One region of the Neptunicella sp. genome, then DNA from elsewhere that is predicted to be linked to it. Evidence: predicted binding sites of a transcription regulator. Region 1 holds the regulator's gene; each other region holds the start of a gene.
What was found. Region 1 encodes LexA, which represses DNA repair genes until DNA is damaged. Its sites were predicted from a motif close to TACTGTATNNNNATACAGTA; they were not measured.

Region 1 (7,405 bases):
GAAAAACATCACCTCAGAGAAAATAAACCAGCTCATACCCTGACGATAAGAGCGACCTAACTGTCTGCTATGAATACCATTCATGGACTCATGAATTTGATCTTTGAACCACCCGATCAACATAAAAAACAGAATGGCTAAACCGGCGAGTAAAATCCAGCCACCATGGCCTTCTTTGCCTTTGGTTGCTTCAATAACAAAGTTACCGGCACCAACCGCCATTAAAAATAATGCAATTGCCCCCAAAATTGGCCATGGGCTTTGCGCAGGGACATAATATTTTTCGTATTGTTGTTCTGACATATTGTTCTCCATTACCCTTTTAATTCATTGCTACGGTTGGTTCAGTGACGTCATACAAGGTGTAGGACAAGGTAAAAAACGTAATATCATCCGGTAATTGCGGATCGATATAAAAACGTACCGGCATCATTGTTTCTTCACCGGCTTTCAATGTTTGCTGTTCGAAACAAAAACATTCGGTTTTATTTAAATACAGTGCCGCTAACCCCGGCGAAACGGAAGGAACCGCTTGACCGACTATATCCCGGTTAGCCGGGTTTTTAGCATAAAAGTCGACCTGATTAATTTCACCGGGATGGACTTTGATTTTTTGGGTTTGTGCCGAGAATTCCCACGGCATTCCGGTATTGGTGCGAGTAATAAATTCCACTGTTACCCAGCGGCTTTCATCAACAATTACACCATCATAACTGGCCGCGGTGTCATTGGTTTTGCCGTTAATACCTGTCACGTCACAAAACACGTCGTATAGCGGCACCAGTAAAAAGCCGAAACCAAACATGCCCACCACCACCAGCATAAGTTTGGTAACGGTTTTGCTATGTTTAGAAGGCTTATTAGGTGCCGTCATCGCTTATTTCACTTTCGGTGGTGTTTCAAAAGTATGATAAGGGGCAGGAGATGGAATTTCCCACTCTAGCCCTTCTGCACCTTCCCATACTTGATCTGATACAGGTTCGCCTTGTTTTTTACAGGCTTTAATCAGTAGGGTCAGGAAAATCAGTTGAGACAGGCCAAATGCAAAGCCACCAATACTGATCCATTTATTAAAATCGGCAAACTGCAGAGAATAGTCTGGAATACGTCTTGGCATTCCGGCCAGTCCAACAAAATGCATTGGGAAGAACAGTAAGTTAACTGAAATTAAAGAACACCAAAAATGCCATTTAGCCAGCTTGACGTCGTACATCCGGCCAGTCCATTTGGGTAGCCAGTAGTAGGCGGCTGCCATAATTGAAAAGATCGCACCGGTAACCAGCACATAATGGAAATGGGCAACTACAAAGTAGGTATCGTGATATTGGAAATCCACTGGCGTAAGCGCCAACATTAATCCTGAAAATCCACCGATGGTAAACAACACAATAAACGCCAGTGCGAATAACATGGGGACTTCAAAGGTTAACGATCCGCGCCACATGGTGGCAACCCAGTTAAATACTTTTACCCCGGTTGGGACCGAAATTAGCATCGTTGCAGTCATAAAGAATAGCTCCGCAAAAAGCGGCATACCGGTGGTAAACATATGGTGTGCCCATACGATGAAGGATAATAACGCGATAGACGCGGTTGCGTAGACCATTGAAGCATAACCAAACAAGGGTTTACGGGAAAACGTTGGGATTATTTGTGAGATGATGCCGAAGGCTGGCAAAATCATGATGTACACTTCAGGATGACCGAAGAACCAGAAAATATGCTGGAACATCACCGGATCACCGCCTCCAGCGGCATTAAAGAAGCTTGTACCAAAGAATTTATCAGTTAATACCATGGTGACCGCACCCGCTAACACCGGCATAACTGCAATTAACAGGAAGGCTGTTATTAACCAGGTCCACACAAACATTGGCATCTTCATATAGGTCATGCCGGGAGCACGCATATTAAATATGGTTACGATGACATTAATCGCTCCCATAATCGAAGAAGCCCCCATGATATGCACTGAAAATACAAACAAGGCGGTACTGTCATTACTATAAGTGGTTGAAAGCGGTGCATAGAATGTCCAACCAAAGTTAGGACCACCACCTTCCATAAACAGTGACGATAGCAGGATGATAAAGGCAAAAGGCAGGATCCAGAAACTCCAGTTATTCATCCGGGGTAACGCCATATCCGGCGCGCCAATCATTAATGGTACCATCCAGTTTGCCAGACCGGTAAAGGCTGGCATGACGGCACCAAACACCATAATCAGACCATGTACGGTCGTCATCTGATTAAAGAAATTTGGCTCAACAATCTGCAATCCGGGCTCGAATAATTCGGCTCTGATTACCATCGCCATGGCACCGCCAGTTAAAAACATAATAAAGGCGAACCATAAATATAATGTACCTATATCTTTATGATTAGTAGTATACAACCAGCGCTTAATGCCGCTGGGAGCATGATGTTCATGATGTTCGTCGTGTTGCAAATCGTCGGCTACGCTACTCATGATCTTTCTCCTATTGGCCTTTAATTACGGCATTAACATCTTTGGCTTGTACTGTGTCACCAGTGCTATTGCCCCAAGCATTACGTTCAAAGGTAATGACAGCGGCTAATTCTTTGAGACTAAGCTGTTTGCCAAATGCCTGCATCGCGGTACCACTAACACCATTTACGACCGTTTCTATGTGCTTGGACATGTTACCGGTGGCGATAGGACTGCCTTTTAAGGCAGGGAAAATACCCGGCAAGCCTTCACCATTACCTTGGTGGCAAGCAGCACAGGTAGATAGATACACTTTTTCACCTAACGTCATTAGTTCATCCATTTCCATATTCATTGCCAGTAATTTTTGCTCTTCTTCTTTGGCTTTGCGTTGGATAGCGGCTTGTTCATCAATCCAGGCTTGATATTCTGCTGGCTCTTTGGCAATTACGACGATGGGCATAAAACCATGATCTTTTCCACACAGTTCGGCACATTGGCCACGATATATGCCGGGCTCGTTAACTCGGGTCCATGCTTCGTTAATGAAGCCCGGATTGGCATCTTTTTTAATCGCAAATGCTGGCATCCACCAGGCGTGGATAACATCATCAGAGGTAATTAAAAAACGGACTTTTTTATTGGTTGGTACGACTAGAGGGCGATCGACTTCTAACAGGTAGTTATCACCTTTTTCCAACTTATTATGGATTTGATCTTGCTGGGTAGCTAAGACGGAATAGTACTCCACATCACTATCCATATATTTGTAGTGCCATTTCCACTGAGAGCCAGTAATAAGCACTGTGACGTCAGGATCGCTGGGATCTTCCATGGCAACGAGTGTTTTAGCGGCTGGGATGGCAATACCAATTAAGATAATAAATGGAATGATGGTCCAAACAATCTCCACTTTGGTACTTTCATGAAAGTTGGCGGGCTTAACCCCTCGAGATTTACGATGCATGACCATGGAATAAAACATGGCGCCGAAGACCACAACACCAATAACCACACAGATAATAAAAATGGTCATATGTAAATCGTAAACCTGCGCACTAATATCGGAAACCCCTTTGGTCAGGTTTAACCGCATATCATTAGCCAGCGCAGATGTAGACAATAAGGCAATTAAGGCCATCGCCCCTCTGAAAACACCTCTGTTCACGTGACATCTCCTCGTTAGGTAGAAATCATCGATCGACAAACCGCACACTAATTTGTCATATCGACATGATGAAACTTCACTTTTGTAAGTGATATTCCACTTTTTTGTTATGCATATGTAAATAAGAGTACAAGAATTACTCAATAAGGCGGTTGGCGTCCACCTTTTTATGCATAATTTACAACTAACTGATTGATTTTTGAACAAGTGTTAGTAATAACACAAAAAAGCTAACCTGTTGAGAGTTAAAACAAAGTTAGCTTGAAGAATTTTGGAAGGAATAAAAATTGAGCAGTGGGATTACATCCAGTCAGTATTGCGTATGACTCCTACGGCAATGCCTTCAATATCGAAAGGTTGTACGGAAAGGTCGACCTTGATTGGAGAAAACTCCTCATTCTCAGCATGTAATAAAACTTGACTACCTTTGCGCTCAAAACGTTTTACGGTGACATCTTCATCCACCCTGGCCACCACAACCTGACCATTACGAATATCTTTAGTGCGGTGTACCGCTAATAAATCACCGTCCATAATGCCAATGTCTTTCATACTCATACCGCTTACCCGTAATAAAAAGTCGGCACTCGGGTGAAACATAGCGGGATCGATTTTGTAATGGGTTTCAACATGTTCGTGAGCGAGAATAGGCTCTCCCGCTGCGACTCGTCCAACTAGAGGAAGCCCTTGTTCTTCAAGTAGTTCTTCTTCGCTATATTGAACTCTAATTCCTCGTGATGTTCCCGGTAGAATCTCAATCACGCCTTTTTTGGCGAGCGCTTTAAGATGCTCTTCTGCAGCATTAGCCGATTTAAAACCAAGTTGTCGAGCAATCTCGGCACGTGTGGGCGGCATGCCAGTTTCTGCCAGCGTGTCTTTAATCAGTTGCAAAATTTCTTGTTGTCTGGGAGTTAGTGGACGCATAAACAGCCTGTTTTTCTATACAGTTTCAAACAGTATATCCCGTTATATTTAAATCACAACTAAATTTGAGTATTACATTAATACCAATTTATGTGAGTCTGAAAAAGTGGCTTGTGTGCCGGTGTGATGACCTAGTCGGTTGTATAACGCATAACGTGGCGGTATAACTCGGTTTTACTCACCTTTTTATGGGCAGCAATCAACTTATCGATAGTGGCTAATGGAGTATCAATATTAGCAGCAAGCCAAGTTTGTTGTTTTAATTCGGGAATAATGTACTGCAAGGTGATTGAAGGTGGTGTATCAGCATGTTCATGAAACATCGCATTGACCGACTCGATATCATCAATCACTAAATCCACTTTACCTTTTTGTAATAGTTGCCATGATTCAGCGATGCTGGGAGTGATAATCAGATTAGTATCCGGTTTAAACCCCTGTTGTATCAGCCATTCAGTAGAAAAATCACCACGCTGCACTGCTGTCACATATTGCTTTGCATCATCTAAAGAGCCAATTTTAATCACTTGACTTGGTCTTGAAAGTGATACAAAACCCAATTGATAACTGGCGACGAATCCAATCCAGTGGAAATGGTGTTCGCGCTTTGGAGTACGAGCCATATTATAAATTAGTGTATTAGGCTGTGAGTCAGCAATATGATAGGCACGAGCCCAAGGATACACGTTAATATTGGCTTCGAAACCCGCATCGTCGAGGATTAGTCGAACTAATTCGGTGCTAATTCCGGCAACTTCTCCATCGATCAGTGTTTGATGGGGGGGCGATACTTCAGTAACAACAGATAGCGTCGGTAACGCGAAAACTGAATTCATCCAGCATAAAGACAACAACAGAATCGATTTTTTCAACATGTTTGCCAATGCTATTATGACGGTAAATAGAATAGTGCCATCATAGCGTATCCACTTATTTACACAATATAACGTTATAATGACTGTTGATTGTCGATTAATCTTCAGATTTTTCATGCCTTGCCATGCTATTCTATGGCGCAATTATTTAATGGAGTTTATTGGTTATGGCTTGGTTGCAACAGTTGTTTTCAGCAATCATTTCTATCCCGGCAAAGCTGCTTATTCGTACCAAAGTAGTTCCGGCAGATGTTCAGCAAGAATTAGGAATTGATCCACAAAAGCCGATTTTATATTTACTTAAAACCGAATCGGTTACCGATCGCCTGGCATTAAAAAATGCGGTTAAAAAGGTAGGCCTTGTCGATCCGGATGGGACGATTACGGTAGGACCACATACAATTTCTCGTTGTCTTTTTTTAGAACGACCTCAATCAGTATTTACTGATAAAGCAACGGCCAGTGATATTGCTCATACCTTCAAATTGTTATTTGAACAGCATCACTTAAATGCAGAACTTGATTTGCAAATAGTCCCAGTATCAACTTTTTGGGGTCGAGCACCCGGTAAAACCGACGCCAGTTGGCGGGCATTAATTGCTAATAAGGCATCACCAAATTGGTTACGTAAGATTTTTATAGTGCTGTTTTTGGGACGGGATAATTTGGTTTATTTTAGTAAAGCCGTATCGTCACAATACATGGCAAACGAGCATGGCTCTGATGAACAAATCGCACATAAATTGATTCGGGTGGCGCGTACGCATTTCCAGCGTCGTCGTCAGGCTGTTACCGGCCCAAGACAAATGGCTCGGGAACAAATAATTCAAGGTGTACTGGCATCAGAGTCAGTACAAGAAGCCATTGCTGATGAACAGCACAGTAAGAAGATTAGTCCAGAAAAAGCCAAAAAACGCGCCCAGGATTATGCCAATGAGATTGCCGGTGATTATCGTGAAGGGTTGATTCGGATAGCCGAAAAAATGCTGACCAAGTTATGGAATAAAGTTTATAACGGGTTGGAAATCAGACATGCAGAAAAAGTCCGCCAGTTGGCACAAAGTGGTCACGAAATTATTTATGTTCCCTGTCACCGTAGTCATATGGATTATCTGTTATTAACTTATGTCATTTATCATGAAGGACTAATGATCCCGCATATTGCGGCGGGGATAAATCTCAATTTCTGGCCAGCAGGACCTATTTTCAGACGGGCCGGTGCATTTTTTATTCGCCGCAGTTTTGCCGGTAATAAGCTATATACTGCAGTGTTTCGCGAATATCTGGAACAGCTATTTAATCGTGGTTATTCGGTAAAATATTATCCTGAAGGAGGGCGCAGTCGCACCGGGCGTTTATTACCGCCTAAAACCGGTATGCTAGCCATGACAGTACAAAGTATGTTTAAAGGACTGAAGCGACCTATTAGCTTGGTGCCGGTGTACATTGGTTATGAGCACGTTATGGAAGTGGCCAGTTACTTAAAGGAATTACGTGGCAAAGACAAAAAGAAAGAATCTTTTTGGCAAATTTTTTCAGCGATTCGCAAATTGAAAAATTATGGCACGGGGTACCTGAATTTTGGTGAGCCAATTAATTTGGGGCAGTTTATGGATAAATGTCAGCCAGACTGGCGTGATGAAGTTTTACAGAATCCAGATAAAAAACCGACTTGGCTGACACCGATGGTCAATAAATTGGCTACTGATGTGATGCAACGAATTAATCAGGCAACCGCGGTTAATGGCATGAATTTAATCTCATTGTGTCTATTGGCGGCGGATAAACATGCTTTGACCGAGTCTGAATTACACCAATGTCTTGGGGATTATCTACAACTACTGCAACAAGCTCCCTATAGCCAACTGGTTACCCTGCCTGAAAATTCCGCCCATTCATTGTTGGAACAAACACTCAGCTTGGATAAATTCACAGTCCAGGACGATAGCTTTGGACGGATTATTTCGTTGAACGAGCCCGCCGCGATAG
Region 2 (7,405 bases), on a different contig from region 1:
AGAAACGGCGGAAGGTCAATGGGGTGGTTTAGTGTTACTGGGTAATGCACCAGCTAACTCCTGTGGAGACCAAGTGGGTGAGACTACCGCTGCCGAACTGGAAAATTGTGGTGTTGCCGCAGAAGGTGATGCAGGACAATTTGGGGGTAATAATCCTGAAGATAACTCCGGAATACTCAACTATGTTGTCGTTAAACATGCGGGTAAAACTCTTGGTAACGGTGACGAACTTAATGGTATTTCCTTCGCCGGTGTAGGTTCTAATACGGTGGTTGATTACATTCAGGTACACCAGAATCTGGATGATGGGTTTGAATTCTTCGGTGGCACCGTTAACGTCAAACATATTGTTTTAACTGATAACGCAGATGATTCGTTTGACTGGTCATTCGGCTGGACAGGTCATGCTCAATACGTGTTGATCAAGCAATCTGATGATGCCGGTGATAATGCCATTGAAGCCGACAACAGTGAGTTTGATGCCGCGGCGACTTTACAGACTCATCCTACACTGGCCAACGTGACCATTCTTGGTGGCAGTGGTCGTAACGGAGTACGTTTACGTGCAGGTACCGCCGGAACATTAACCAACTTCCTGATTACGGGTCCTGCTGATTATGCATCCTGTTTGCGGGTCAATGGCAGTGAGTCTATTGCTCATGCTGAAGATGGTTCTTTAAGCATTACTCACTCGGTGGTTGCTTGTGACGCAGCAAATAACTTCGGTAGCGACACCATCGGTTCCGGCAGCACGGCTGACTGGTTTAATGGTCAAACCGGCAACAGTGTGACGACTGCTGATATGTTAGGACTGGCAGCGAATGGCTATATGCCAGCGAGCGGATCAGTATTGTTAGGTGCAGGTAGTGATGCATCCCAGTTAAATGCATTCTTTGACGATGTTGATTATATCGGTGCAATGGATGAGAGCACAGACTGGACTGCTGGATGGGTAACCATAGGTTTGGATAACTAAGTTGAGGTTAAGGCCTTAATCAACAGGTTATGGTTAAGGCGCTGTATGGCGCCTTAACTGTAACAGCTACATTCCAAAACCTATGTTGCTAGTGGAGTTGTTAAATCATGAATCCAGTTAAAGATGCAATGATAACTAAAAGAAGTAAGCTCAATTTGGCTATAGTGGCTTCATTATTGGCTTGCAATGTGTATTCCGGGGTGGTCGTTGCTCAGGAAAGCGAAGATAAAATAATTGAAGAAGTGGTCGCCACTGCGACTCGTCTAAAGGGTAGTGCGGCAGCGGTAATGCAAGAGCGTCAAAATCAGGCCTTTGTTGCTGATATTATGGGCGCGGATCAGATTTCCCGTACCGGTGATAGTGATGCGGCGTCAGCATTGCGACGGGTAACCGGTTTAACCTTGGTCGATGGCAAGTTTATTTATGTGCGTGGTCTTGGGGAACGTTATTCCAGTACTCAACTTAACGGGATGGCAGTACCTAGTCCCGATCCCACTCGTTCGGTAGTGCCGTTGGATTTATTTCCATCCGACATAATCGAAAGTTTAAATGTACAAAAGTCTTTTTCTCCTGACATGCCGGCTCACTTTGGTGGCGGTAATGTGGATATACGTACCAAATCGATTCCGTCTGAATTTGTGTTTAAGTTAAGCGGTAGTGTGGGTTCCAATACTAATAATAGTGATGACGGTTATTTTTATGCGGGCGGCAGTGACGATTGGACGGGACGTGATGATGGTACCAGAGCGCTTTCGTCGTTGTTTATTGATGCGTTCAATGCCAACCAGTCTGCGGGTATCGAAGGGTCGACTCAAAATCCATTAACCCTGGAGCAACGTAAAGCCTTAATTCAGTCAATGAACTGGGATATTGGACCGGATAAAAAATCGGTGGATCCTGATGTGGGGCTAGGTTTTACACTAGGTGATGTATATCAGTTAGGGCAGGGCAAGTTAGGCTTTTTATCTGCGATTTCTTATGACAATAAATGGACAGTGTCACAAGAATCAAATGGTACGAATCTGGGAACAACCGGTTGTGATGAAGCGGGAATTAAATGTTTTGCCCAACAATATTCCGGTGTCGCTACCGAGCAGAATGTCCGCTGGAGCGGCATGCTGAATGTGGGTTATGAGTACGATCAGAACAACAAAATCGAACTGACCAATATCATTTTGCACGACATGAGTGACAGATTGCGTGATCGTCAATTTATTGATGTGAACGAAACTGAAGCCGGCAAGACAGAATTACGCCGCGTCGATGTATTGTATGAAGAACGTCGCATGACAACCTCACAAGTCAAAGGTACTCATAACTTTCCACAATTATGGAACGCTTATGCCGATTGGTATGTGGGAACGAGTCGGGCTCACCGTGATGCGCCAGGATCACTGGATGTGGTGCTGCAACAAAATTTGATTGATGGTGTGTTTCAATCGGAACAGTTGCAAGATGTAGCGGCGACTAACGTCACCCGTGAATACCAGACTTTACGCGATGAATCGAATACCTGGGGCTGGAATGCCGGTATTCCATTTATGGGTAAGGATTGGGATTTTGAAATCAAGGTCGGTGCCGATTTTTATGAAAAGGCCCGTACCGCAGATAACATTAAAATCGGTGTGCCCCATCGCTCAATTAGTGATGAAGATACCTTTGGTTCACGTATTGACGAGATTTTCTCTGATGCCCATCTGCAAAGCGATGATTTCTACAATAGCGTAACCGGCGCAGGGATTTTTGACGATAACACCACCGGGGGCGACAAGTACGCCGCTGCCACTAAACTGGATGCGTACTACTTGCTATTGGATGCCACAATTGCCAAAGATTGGCGAGTTAGTGGTGGGGTTCGTTGGGAAGATTTCCGCCAGTTATCCGTGCCATACCAACCGCATTCACCCCTATTTGATGTGGATGGTCAAGACTTACGTGATTTGGCATTTCAGGAAAATGATTTATTCCCGTCACTGGCATTAACCTATCAGCTAGATGACGAGATGCAGGTGCGTTTAAACCTCAGTCAAACCACCATTCGTCCGGATATGCGCGATATTAGCTCCTCATTCTTTATTGATCCGTTAACCGAATTCCTGGTACGGGGTTCACCCAGTTTACAAAGCGCTAAGCTGGATAATGTGGATTTACGTTGGGAATGGTACATGGCTGACGGCAATAACCTGTCGGTGGCGTTGTTTTATAAAGACATTACCAACCCGATAGAAATGGTTGAGCTGGCCAGCGTAGGTGGTGCGGCGCCGTCCTTGTTAACAGCCAATGCTGAGCAAGGTCAGTTGCAAGGCATGGAAGTGGAGTTTCTGCATGATCTGGCCTTTATGGGCAATGCATTTTCCAATTGGTTTGTGACGGGTAATTTAACCTTGTCCGATTCAGAGGTAACTATCGGTATTGCGGATGACGGAGTTGATTCGTTGTTTGAGCAGCAGCTTAAAGAGGCACTGGATGCCACATCGGTATCGAACATTGTTACCAATAATAAGCGTCGCCTGGTAGGACACTCAAAATGGGTGGCTAACTTGCAGTTTGGATGGGATTCTGACAACGGTGAGCATTCTGCTTCTATCGTGTATAACGCCTTTGGTCCACGGATCATCGTGCCGGGTACCCGTGGTAATGAAGACGCCGAAGAAGAATCATTTAATTCACTGGATGTGGTTTACACCTATTATCCAACCTTCGATACCACCGTAAAATTCAAAGTGCAGAATTTGCTGGGAGAAGACAAGGTTATCTCTCAGGAAGGTCTGGATCTGTGGCGTAAGGAAGTGGGAACCTCGTTTAGCGCTAGCGTATCCTGGGAATTCTAGCCAGATAACCGCAGCTTCAATCTGATCTAAAAGAGCCACATTTGTGGCTCTTTTTAGTTTGGAAACCGATGACTATCAGGCTTTACGTTTATCCAGTTTTACCACCTCGGCAGCATCATTAACCAGTAACGACTGGGCATCAGAGCCTTTTAATATTTTACTGACGGTTTCTTTATTGCGCGACATCAGTATGGTTAATTCTTCCAAAACGGTAGTTTCCAGCGAGATCCCTTTGGCCTGAATGTATTCGGCCAGGTTGTCGGCAACATCAAGCATTTTGTCGTATTTATCTGCTTCTTTTTTATCTGTCGTCACCAATTTTTCCACGCCTTTATGCTCCACTACGTATTTCGTTATGATTGCCATATAAGATTCCTCATTGATGTAAGCAGTGGTTAGGTTATCATGATTACTGTTTATAAATACAGTGTTTATTGGGTGATTGGATTAATAAAAAAGTGCTCCGGAAAGGAGCACAGCGCGATTATCTTTTAAAGTATAAATACAGGCCTACAATCAGACTAACGGCACCGCCTATATACAGTGTCATAACTTTATCGGAACGGGAGCCGCTGAGGGTTTGGGTAATTTCAGATTGAACGGAGTTGTCGATGTCCCAGCCCCAGTAAATTAATCCCACGCCTAAAACCAGTAGTACCAGGCTGATGATATTTTTCATAGTTGTTCCTTTGTTGTTGTGTGATGTGGATTGATTATCGGCGTATAAAGTAGGGTAATGAGATCAGTCCAATGCCGACTAAAATTAGTAGTGTTACGTTAGGCATAAAATAGGGATAAATAAATAGACTGATCCCAACTAATAGAGGAATCGGACGTTTCTGTTTTTTGCCATAGATAAAAAAGCCGATACCAATCCCTCCGAACAGGGTACTCCAAATCAATAATGATGAGTTATCCATAGTTAATCCTGATGTTTAATACAATCGCGACCACTTTGCTTGGCATTATACAGTGCCGCATCGGCTCTAAATAATAATTCATCGAATGAGCGTTCCGCTTTTCTGCACGCAACGCCGAAGCTGCAACTGACTTTTTGCTGGCTCTGTCCAACAGTGACATTGCTAAAGGCACTGCGCAAGCGCTCTGCCACCATTATGGCATTATCGAGGTTGGTGTCAGGAGCAATGACAACAAATTCGTCACCCCCGACTCGGCCAAACATATCAATTTCCCGCAGTACTTTTTTGCCGCTTTCGACAATATTGATAATTGTTTGATCACCCGCTGCATGGCCAAATTTATCGTTAATTGTTTTAAAATTGTCGATGTCGAAGATAATTACGCTAACATCTTCGGCACTGCGTTGTACCCGTTGTAGTTCGCGCTTGGCGCAGTCCATCAGACATCGACGGCTCAAAATACCGGTCAGCGAGTCGGTATTGGCCAGTAGTTTAAAATCTTCTTTTAACTTGATGATTTCGGTAATGTCGGTGGAGATCCCCACAAAGGCATGCACGTCATCTTGCTCATTGTGTTTTAACGGTATTTTAATCGACCAGTAATGTCTAACGGTGCCATCTTCCTCGATAAAATTCTCTTCACCATACATTTTTTCTCCAGATTCAATGACTTGCCGGTCCAATACATCAAAGTTCTCTGCCACTTCAGGGGGCAATATTTCGCGACCATGTTTACCTACAATGTCTTGTTGTGACAAATTGAATAATTGTGCGACATTGGTATTGGCATACAAAAAGCGACACTCATGATCCTTCATATAAATGTACGAATCCGCATTATTTAATACCGTATCAAGTAATAATTTTTGTTCCCGCAGCTTTTTTTCCATTTTGAGCCGCTCGGTAATATCGGTGGAAATTCCGCACATGCCGGTGATGTCACCATGGATATTTTTAAGCGGAGATTTTACGGTCCAATAGGTGCGAACTTCTCCGGTTTTGGCAAAACGACTGGTTTCCTCACATTCGATTTGTTTACCTTGTTCGAGCACTTGTCGATCATTGATTCGTATTTCACTGTTATGGTCAAGATCAAAAAACTCCTCATCACGATGACCGATAATGTCATCCAGAGTGGTGTTGAATAGATCACAGACCATTTTATTCGCATAGGTATAGCGCCCATCACAATCTTTAGTAAAAACGTAGGCACCGACTTGATCGAGGGTGGATTGCAGTTGCAGTAACTGATTACTGATGTCTTCGATGGTTTTATTTACCGACATTCTTACATCCTTAAATATCGTTTTAACTCAATACCATTGAAAAAAGGATTTCAAAAGCTATTGCAATTAATCTGTCGGGTAAAACCTAATCCCGCAGCGTCGCAATAATATGAGTCAATGGGTATGCAATATTTACTATTACCCAGTTTTTTGGGGGAATCAATTTATTTCAGCCGCAGGATTATCCACAATAGGTATAATACCGGTGAATGACACGCCCTAGCTTTTCCGACGTATAAGGACTTTTATGATTATTCAATCCAGTACTCATGACTTAGCCACCCCAAGTGGTGTAATGCGTACCAGTATTTATCGGCCAGTCGCAGCAGGCCGCTATCCGACGGTTATTTTTTATTCAGAAATATTTCAGCAAACAACCCCGATAACCCGAAGTGCGCAGATTATGGCCGGCCATGGTTTTGTGGTGTTAGTGCCAGAAGTGTTTCATGAGCTCAACCCTATAGGGACGGTGCTGGCTTATGATGATGCGGGCAAAGATAAAGGCAATGCGGATAAATTTGCCAAACCGCTGGAGCAGCATGATAGCGATACTCAGGCAATGATTGATTTTGTGCAAGCGCAGTCTTATTGCAATGGCAACGTGGGCAGTATGGGCGTGTGTATCGGGGGGCATTTGGCGTTTCGTGCGGCGCTAAACCCGATGATTAAAGCCGCTTTTTGTTTATATGCGACTGATATTCATTCCAACACCTTGCCATGTGAAGCTGGTAACGATTCCTTATCCCGTTGTGCAGATATTCAGGGCGAGCTGGTGATGATTTTCGGTAAACAGGATCCTCATGTTCCTTCTGAAGGCAGAAAACTCATATACAACAGGTTGGAACAGCAGCAGTTAAATTTCAGTTGGCACGAAGTGAATGCTCAACATGCCTTTATGCGTGACGAAGGCGAGCGTTATGATGCCGCGTTGGCATTGAAAAGCTACGCCATGGCAGTCGAGCTATTCCAGCGTAATTTGCATGGTTAATTAACAATCCTCATTCCTCGCGTTCAAGTTATCATTGACATACGGAAAATCATATATATGATTTTCCGTATGTTTAATTTGAGCAATGACTATGCTTACCCCATTAACCTTTTACAAATGCCTATCGGAAGAAACTCGGCTTAAATCGTTATTGCTGATCTCCGTCAAGCGTGAACTATGTGTTTGTGATTTGATTCAAGCGCTGGGGCTAAGTCAGCCCAAAATATCCCGCCACTTAGCCGAGCTACGAAAATGTGAACTATTGATCGATGAGCGACGCGGCAAATGGGTATATTACCAGCTACATCCGGATTTACCTCAATGGGCTATTCAAGTACTCACTACCACTGCCAATTCGGCTAGTGACTATGTTGAAGTTGAATTAGCCAATTTAACTACTGCAG
Region 3 (7,405 bases), on a different contig from region 1:
AAACACTTCTTCATACGGATCAACAATTTTTCCTACATATCCTTCTAAGCGATTAACAAAATCAATTACTTCAGGCAGCTCTTTCCCGGTATCAGTGAAATAGTACTGAATGTCTAAATCTGGATAATTATCCCGCATATACATGGCCAAAGCAGCACTATCTTTACCACCTGAAAGGCCTAGTACGTGTAACGTTTTTTCCATTTTTAATTTCTCTATACTTCCATAAGATCATCAAGCATTGTCATCAAGATAGCCTTCTTTTCTTTGATTTCTAATTGGCTAATATTGCTATCAATTTCTTTTAGTTGCTTTTTAAAGTCACTTTTAACACTTTTATAATTAATGTCACCAAAGTCAGATAGATACAGGTCTTTTTTAAATCTTTCTATTATTTCAATAAGTTCAGAATTAGCCTTCGCTAAGGAACTGTCATCCCAGTTTCTTTCGGCTCTACCTGATAGCAAAGAAATAATTGCCGAAACCCAATTATTTGAGCTTGCGTATTCAGATAGGCGTAATGCAAAAGTTTGAACTTTTGGATGGGTTGTAAAAGCTGCAACCTTTCTACAATTTGCAACTAAATGGTGGTTGAAAGTAATATAATCTTTAATTCTACTTTCGAACTTTAGTAGTTCTTTTTCATGAGCCTTTTTAAGTTGCTCAATAATGTGACTAAAGTCTTCAGAGCTAACATCCTGTAATTTAGTATTTTTACCAAAAATAGCTGGCAATTTTTTAAACAAGTAATCATTTGGATCAGAAGCAATTTTTGTTTCATCCTTAAATTTTAATAGCTTTTTATCTAATGACCTCGTATTTCTCGTCCAAGGAGATAGGCTCGCATAAAATGCCACTAATGATTGGGCAATTGCTAAAGGCGCTGTATCACCTTCTTTTAACTCTAAAGCAGAAGCTATTTCATTAAGGTAGCTAGTCGTAGAGTGATCTATTTTAACTATTTGAACACCTATAAATTGAGGTTGTTGAAAAAGCTTCATAGCGAACTCTTCATCTGCCCCATTTATAAATGTTGGCTTGCTCGTGACACCGTTGTAGTCATAGAAAGCTAATTGGTGATCATTGGCCTGAAGAAAAGCTAATAACCAAATTGGAATTACACCTTTAGCTATTCCAAACGGTTCACTTTGCCATAGCTCAACAATATCAGACATTTTAACAATTCCACTTTTTCCTGAAATGTATTCCAGCGTTTGTTCAAACAGTTCAAGTAATCGTTCTTGTTCCTGTGAAGGCATGGCAAATTTGTATTTACTCGGATTTTCAGGATCTGGGATGTGGAGACCAAAGTTACTTAGTGCAGAATAGTACAATCCTTTCTCTGCCGGAAAAGTCTTGTCAGGTAGAGCTAAAACAGGCTCATCTGCATTTTCAGACATAGCTCTAAGTAGCTTTTTAAGCGCGGCATTTGCACTGCCGGAGGGCTTATTCTTGTTTATCAATTCATTAATAATAACAGGAGATTTGTTAAATATTTCACCTGCAACTAACGAAGCAATTGATGAAAGGGGCTGCCGATTTAACTCATTATCAAGATAGTTCCAAACTGCATTTGAAAAGGCTCTATCTAATTCATGAGAAAGTTGTTGTTTAAAAGAAATAATCCGAGAATCCAGTTCTTTAAGAGCGATTTTATCTCTTACAATCGCAGCTTCTTCCTTCTTTGCTTTTTCCAAAGCAATAAGTTCAATAGATATATCCTTTAATCTATTAATTGTTGAGGACTTTCCAACAACGACACATTTATTTGAGCTAGTTGCATTGACTAAGTCTTTATAAGCCTTCTCACTAACTGCTAACACAAAGTTTAGAAATACTTTTCCATGCTTAGGTTTCAAATTGATAGACGTAAGTAACTTATTATCTACTTTATTAATTAGCAATTTGTTAGCCCATCTCATTGTTCCTGCTTTGTGATAATGAGACGTTGCTAGTACGCTATCAGTTAAGTCGCAAACAGTAGTCCAATCAATACCAGATTCAAGTTTTTCTTTTTGTTGCTTAATCAAGGTATTGATATCGATATCGCTACCTTCGAATATGAAGTAACCGTTGTGAGCTGGACGAAATATAATAACTGTCCACGATTCAAGATCTTTTATGGCTTTGGTAACATCACCTTTTTTAAAGCCTTTCTGTTCAAAATAGTTTTCTAAAAAGTCTTTGGTTGAATGGAAGTGTTGATTGAAACCAAATAATGTAAGTAACGCAACAACTCTAGCAATAGAAGCGTGTAATTCATTACCTTTCTTCATTGCTCGGTGCACTGCATCACAACTTTCTAACCAAGCTTTACTATCAGAAGATGTTACGATTATGTGATACAGATTGTGGTGTAAATATTCCCATAAGTTATCTAATGTATAGAGCTGATAATCAGGTGCAATAGGCAGATCACCTTCACACTCATCTATATAGAACTCAGAAAGAAATTCTCTAAATCCGTATTTTTCATGTGAAGCCAAAAAGCCAAATAAACTTCGCTCATTCTGTGAAAATCTGCGTTTAGATATAGGCCCTAAAAGTAGGCTAACTAAAGGATCTAAAGGTAGGGTTTTGAATAAATCTGAAGTATTTCTAGTCTTGCTTTTAAAAGACTCATCTACTATTTCAACTAACTCCTTATTCTCTCTAGTTAACTCCTCAACTAGCGGTTTAGAAGATTTACTAATTGCATCTCCTAATAAGAATAAGGATTCATCTACAGATGGGTTGTAACCTAAATCCCTATATCTACCTTGTACTTTTGCCCAATCCTCTTGAAGTTTAGATTCCTTATTTTTCGCGTATTCGGTAAATGACTGATGTAAAAAACCAATAATAACAATGTTGTTATTAGATTGTTGAGCAATGTCTGCTAAGAGTTGAAATATGTACAAATCTTTATTATTACTGGCGCAGAAGTCTAAGGCTTTACCCATTTCATCTAATAGGACTAAAACACCATCTTCTTTGATTTTATTTGAGTTTAAAAATTTCTTTATTAGCTCTAGGCACTCAACATCAGAGTAACTTTGTACGTCTTCTTTTTTTAATTTCATATTTAGTGACGTAGCTATTGTGAGCAGTATTGAATGTGCAGGAGATTCCATTGCACAAACATGTTTTATAGTTTTCCAACCTTTACTGATTTTGAAACGATTCGGAAAGTCTGATTTCAGCCCTTCAGCTATATCAAGAGAGTCTTCTGCATAATCTCTCTCATCTTTATTTGTAGACAATAATAAAGATAAAAATAATGCTACAGTAGATTTTCCTGACCCATACGGCCCTGTAATAGTATAAGCTCTTTGCTCACTCCCTTCGTAGTCTCTACTAATAGTTTCGAGAACATTAATAGCCGTTCCATGGAGTATAAAGTTATCTATAAATAGTTTGCTGTCCTCTAAATGTCCATCGATTCGAGTAGAACTTTTATATTTTTGTTTTACGTCTACTAATAGATTACTCATTGCTAGACCCTTTGTAATAGCTGTCTAAGACTTGTTGTTCTTGACCTAAATAGCTTTCATCGACTGATACCTGCCTAAGACCCATTGAGTCAATCCAAGATATTTGTCCATTTGAGAAGTTTTGTGCTGTGTCCAATTGTTCGCCAAGTCCTTGTTCAGAAAGTCTGAAAATTCTGCCGGGGGATAATGGATCTAGAAGCAAGGATTTAAAGTTAACCTTTGAAACTTTAGATACTTTAGCTTCTTTCTGCACAAACTTAAGTAGAGCATAAATAAAAATTTGAACAGGCAGATCCGACTTACTATTCAGGCTACTTAAGTAGTAATTCTTGCCGCTTTCTTGAATGAGAGATAGCTCTGTCAAAGGCGAGTTAAACTGCTCTTCATCTCCCACTTTAGTAACGTGTTTTTTACTGTATGAATTTAGAAAGGTATCAATATCTTTTTGAATCGTAGATTCATTTATTGAGGCATCACCTGAAGATAGCTTTGATGAATCATCAGAAATATGAGCCAACAACACTTGCTTTTCGAAGTACTCCCCGTTAAAAATATTAAAGAAATACCTATAAGCAGTCATTTCGTCTTCATTAAAACATAGCCAAAAATGAATAAGCCAAATTGAGCCTAAATGCTCCAGATATGGATCTTTTCCTGATAGTTCGTTGAAGAGGTAGTTACCATTTGAAGATGTAAAATAATCTATATTTGATTGTTTTCTTTTACTGTCAAGCAATCCAGCAGACTCTGCCCAATAACGAATTGCATTGACCATGTTTTTACCAACGCCAAGTTTTATAATTGCCTGTTGAGTCTCTTCTTCTTTGCTTGTTTGTAGTTTTCCATTTGAATTCAAATGGTTAACAGCTTTATATAGCCATCCATATCTAAGAGGAAACGTATCATGTCCCGAAAACTTAGCTCTCATTCCTGTTATTACCTCACCCTATAGCTTCGTCTGGAGAAAACCTCCAGAGGTTCATGTTATATGTTTTGCCGTGTAGAATAAAGAGATAAACGATTAGTAATCTGTTTATATATACAGTCATGCGGGGCTGTAAAAAATTAAATATATCAACCATTTATATAAAAATTGAAATTGATATCCATGGATAATGATTATAAAGTTTAATGTAATCAAACAGCCATCATTCTTCGAGGGAAAACACATTTGAGTGCAGGGAGCCGTTCACAGGGATTAAAAGCATTAGAATTAAAACACGTATATAGAACTGGTGATGATGATTTATTTCATGATTTTTATAGATGTGTTTTATCAGAAGCTGTCAGGTATGACAGAGCAGTTGGTTTTTTTTCCTCTTCAATATTAGCCGCAAACCTAGGCGGACTAGGTTCTTTAATTAAATCAAATGGATTAATGCGCCTAATCATAGGGCATCCCTTAGCAAGAGATGAGTTTGAAGCAATCCGCTACGCTGTTACCTCACCTACTGAACTTTCACAACAATACACTAATACCTTATTAGATTGGATTCAGGCTGAAAAAAACGTTACCTCAAAAAGACTCGAACTTTTAGCTATATTAATTGCTTCAGGCAGATTGGAAATTAAATTCGCGTTCAGAAAGGCTGGCATGTATCACGAAAAAATCGGCATCATTCATGATAATCAAGGAGATGTGGTTGTTTTTCAAGGTTCTGCAAATGAAACTCCCTCTGGTATGTTTGAACATTTAAACGCTGAATCAATAAGTGTATATAAAAGCTGGGAGCCTGAACTATACAATGCCTATGGAGATACCTACTATCAAGGATTTGAAAGACTATGGAATGGTGAGCAGAAAAATACTTTCGTTGTAGATATAGGATCAGAATTTTACTCTGAAGTTTCAAAGTACGTTGAAAACTCACCTCATTTACAAAAGTTATCGCTGTTAGATATTGATGGTATAGAAGAGCAAATATCTCAATATGAATTAGAGCAATCCAATATTACTTCCAAGATTGAACCTCATGTTCCAGAATTCTTAAATGGACATAAGTTTAATATTAAAGAACATCAAAGGCATGCGTTGAAAAAGTGGAGAGCTAATGAATACAAAGGAATACTTAAATTAGCTACTGGTTCTGGCAAGACTATCACTTCTATATATGGTGCAGTGAAAGTTTACGAATCGCTCAAACAGCAAAATAGAGGCTTGTGTTTGGTAATTGCCGTTCCATATATAGAGCTAGCTAGCCAATGGGTTGAGAACTTACTGGACTTTGGAATTAGCTCTCACAAATGTTACAACAACAAAAAGAGCTGGCTGCCAAATCTTCAAGAATCTATTGCAACTTTCAACGCAGGTCTAAAAGATTTCATTAGTATAGTAGTAGTTAATAGAACTTTAGTCTCAAATCATTTTCAACAAATATTATCCACAATTAACCCAAAAAGTATGATGTTTGTTGGTGACGAATGCCACAACCACGGTTCAAATAATATAAATAAACTGTTGCCTAGTGTTGACTTTCGAATGGGCTTGTCTGCTACTCCTTTTCGGAGTGATGACGATGAAATTGACTCAATGTTCCCGAACATTTCAAAAGAAAATTTAGTTTCTTATTATGGAGATGTTGTAGCAGAGTACGGACTTGGCGATGCAATTCATGACGAAATATTAACCCCTTATGATTACCATTTGGTTCCAGTATATCTAAACGATGAAGAGCAGAGATCTTTTGAAGAGTTATCGGAAAAAATCTCTTCTATTATCACTAAATCTGGTGGCCATCTAAGTAAAGATGACAAAGAAAAGTTAACAATTTTTTGTGGCCAACGGAGTAGACTGCTCGGCTCAGCTTCTGACAAGTTAACAAAGTTGGGTGAACTAAGCTCAAAGATTCCAGAGTCAATGAGAAACTTAACTTTATTTTATGCAGGTGAAGGTAAGCCTTTTCAACCAGACGAAAATTCCCATGATTGTAAGGTTATAGATCAAGTTTCTGATGTTCTGTATAAGAACGGATGGAAAACTTCTCAATTTACTAGCGCAATAAATAGTACTGAACGTAAAAGGGTAATGGAAGCATTTAAAGATAAAGCCATTAACGCTTTAGTTGCTATGAAAGTTTTAGATGAAGGTATTGATGTTCCCGCATGTCAAACAGCTGTAATACTTTCTAGCACAAGAAACCCTAGGCAATATGTTCAGCGTAGAGGTAGGGTTTTAAGACGATTCCCCAACAAAAGAAAAGCCATTATCTACGATTTTATGGTATTGCCGAATTCTGACTTTGAACAACCAGCTTCAAAAAAACTAATATATGCGGAAATGGAAAGAGTGAATGATTTTCTACTTTTAGCTGACAATAAGCTGCAAGTAGAGAAGCAATTAGAACAACTAGGACTGTATTATGACATCTAAATCTGAATTAAAAAGAATGTTTCAGGAAGCTGCTAAGGAAGTAGAGAAACCCACACCTTTAAAGGAACTAACTTCATCAATTATAAATGTTGAAAGAAAGCATGTTTATGGAGAAGCAAGCTCAAATAATCGACTTCGGTTGATACGCGAACTTATAGAAAATGCTAGGAAAAAAGGTGATATATGTTAATCAATAAAATTGTACTAACCAATTTCCGGCAATTCTATGGTGAGCAAACAATTCATTTTTCTACTGACGAAGATAAAAATGTCACTCTCATTCACGCTGAGAATGGTGTTGGCAAGACGGCCCTGTTAAACGCAATTCTATGGTGTTTTTTTAAGACATTTACCCCTAACTTTAAAGACCCAAGTAGCTTAATAAATAATGCTGCTAAAGCCGAAGAAAAAAGAAACTACAAAGTTGAAATTGAGTTTGAAGAAGATGGAAGACGCTACTCCGTACAAAGAGCTTACGGCCCGGTAACGCAGGATACCTTTAGGGTATTTATGGTCGAAGGTGGTGATTTCAAAGAGGTTCCTAATCCAGACTTATTCATAA

Region 2: ACTD55_RS09625 (YebG family protein) is a predicted target of LexA. The motif match lies at 4,218-4,237, and genes of this name have one in related genera.
Region 3: ACTD55_RS08450 (DUF4007 family protein) is a predicted target of LexA. The motif match lies at 4,501-4,520, and genes of this name have one in related genera.

The regions. Positions count from the first base shown of each region.
Region 1 covers NZ_JBLWWF010000025.1:24,776-32,180, reverse strand. Annotated here, with positions in the region: gene ACTD55_RS17035 (cytochrome c oxidase subunit 3) at 1-303, opposite strand, end outside; gene ACTD55_RS17030 (cytochrome c oxidase assembly protein) at 323-874, opposite strand; gene ctaD (cytochrome c oxidase subunit I) at 878-2,470, opposite strand; gene coxB (cytochrome c oxidase subunit II) at 2,481-3,590, opposite strand; gene lexA (transcriptional repressor LexA) at 3,918-4,541, opposite strand; gene ACTD55_RS17010 (substrate-binding periplasmic protein) at 4,673-5,416, opposite strand; gene plsB (glycerol-3-phosphate 1-O-acyltransferase PlsB) at 5,584-7,405, shown strand, end outside.
Region 2 covers NZ_JBLWWF010000010.1:13,226-20,630, reverse strand. Annotated here, with positions in the region: gene ACTD55_RS09635 (hypothetical protein) at 1-976, shown strand, start outside; gene ACTD55_RS09630 (TonB-dependent receptor domain-containing protein) at 1,084-3,807, shown strand; gene ACTD55_RS09625 (YebG family protein) at 3,883-4,173, opposite strand; gene ACTD55_RS09620 (DUF3185 family protein) at 4,292-4,486, opposite strand; gene ACTD55_RS09615 (hypothetical protein) at 4,521-4,727, opposite strand; gene ACTD55_RS09610 (sensor domain-containing diguanylate cyclase) at 4,730-6,013, opposite strand; gene ACTD55_RS09605 (dienelactone hydrolase family protein) at 6,261-7,001, shown strand; gene ACTD55_RS09600 (metalloregulator ArsR/SmtB family transcription factor) at 7,093-7,405, shown strand, end outside.
Region 3 covers NZ_JBLWWF010000008.1:51,914-59,318, forward strand. Annotated here, with positions in the region: gene ACTD55_RS08440 (phosphoadenosine phosphosulfate reductase domain-containing protein) at 1-204, opposite strand, end outside; gene ACTD55_RS08445 (hypothetical protein) at 216-3,473, opposite strand; gene ACTD55_RS08450 (DUF4007 family protein) at 3,466-4,401, opposite strand; gene ACTD55_RS08455 (DEAD/DEAH box helicase family protein) at 4,645-6,843, shown strand; gene ACTD55_RS08460 (hypothetical protein) at 6,833-7,033, shown strand; gene ACTD55_RS08465 (AAA family ATPase) at 7,027-7,405, shown strand, end outside.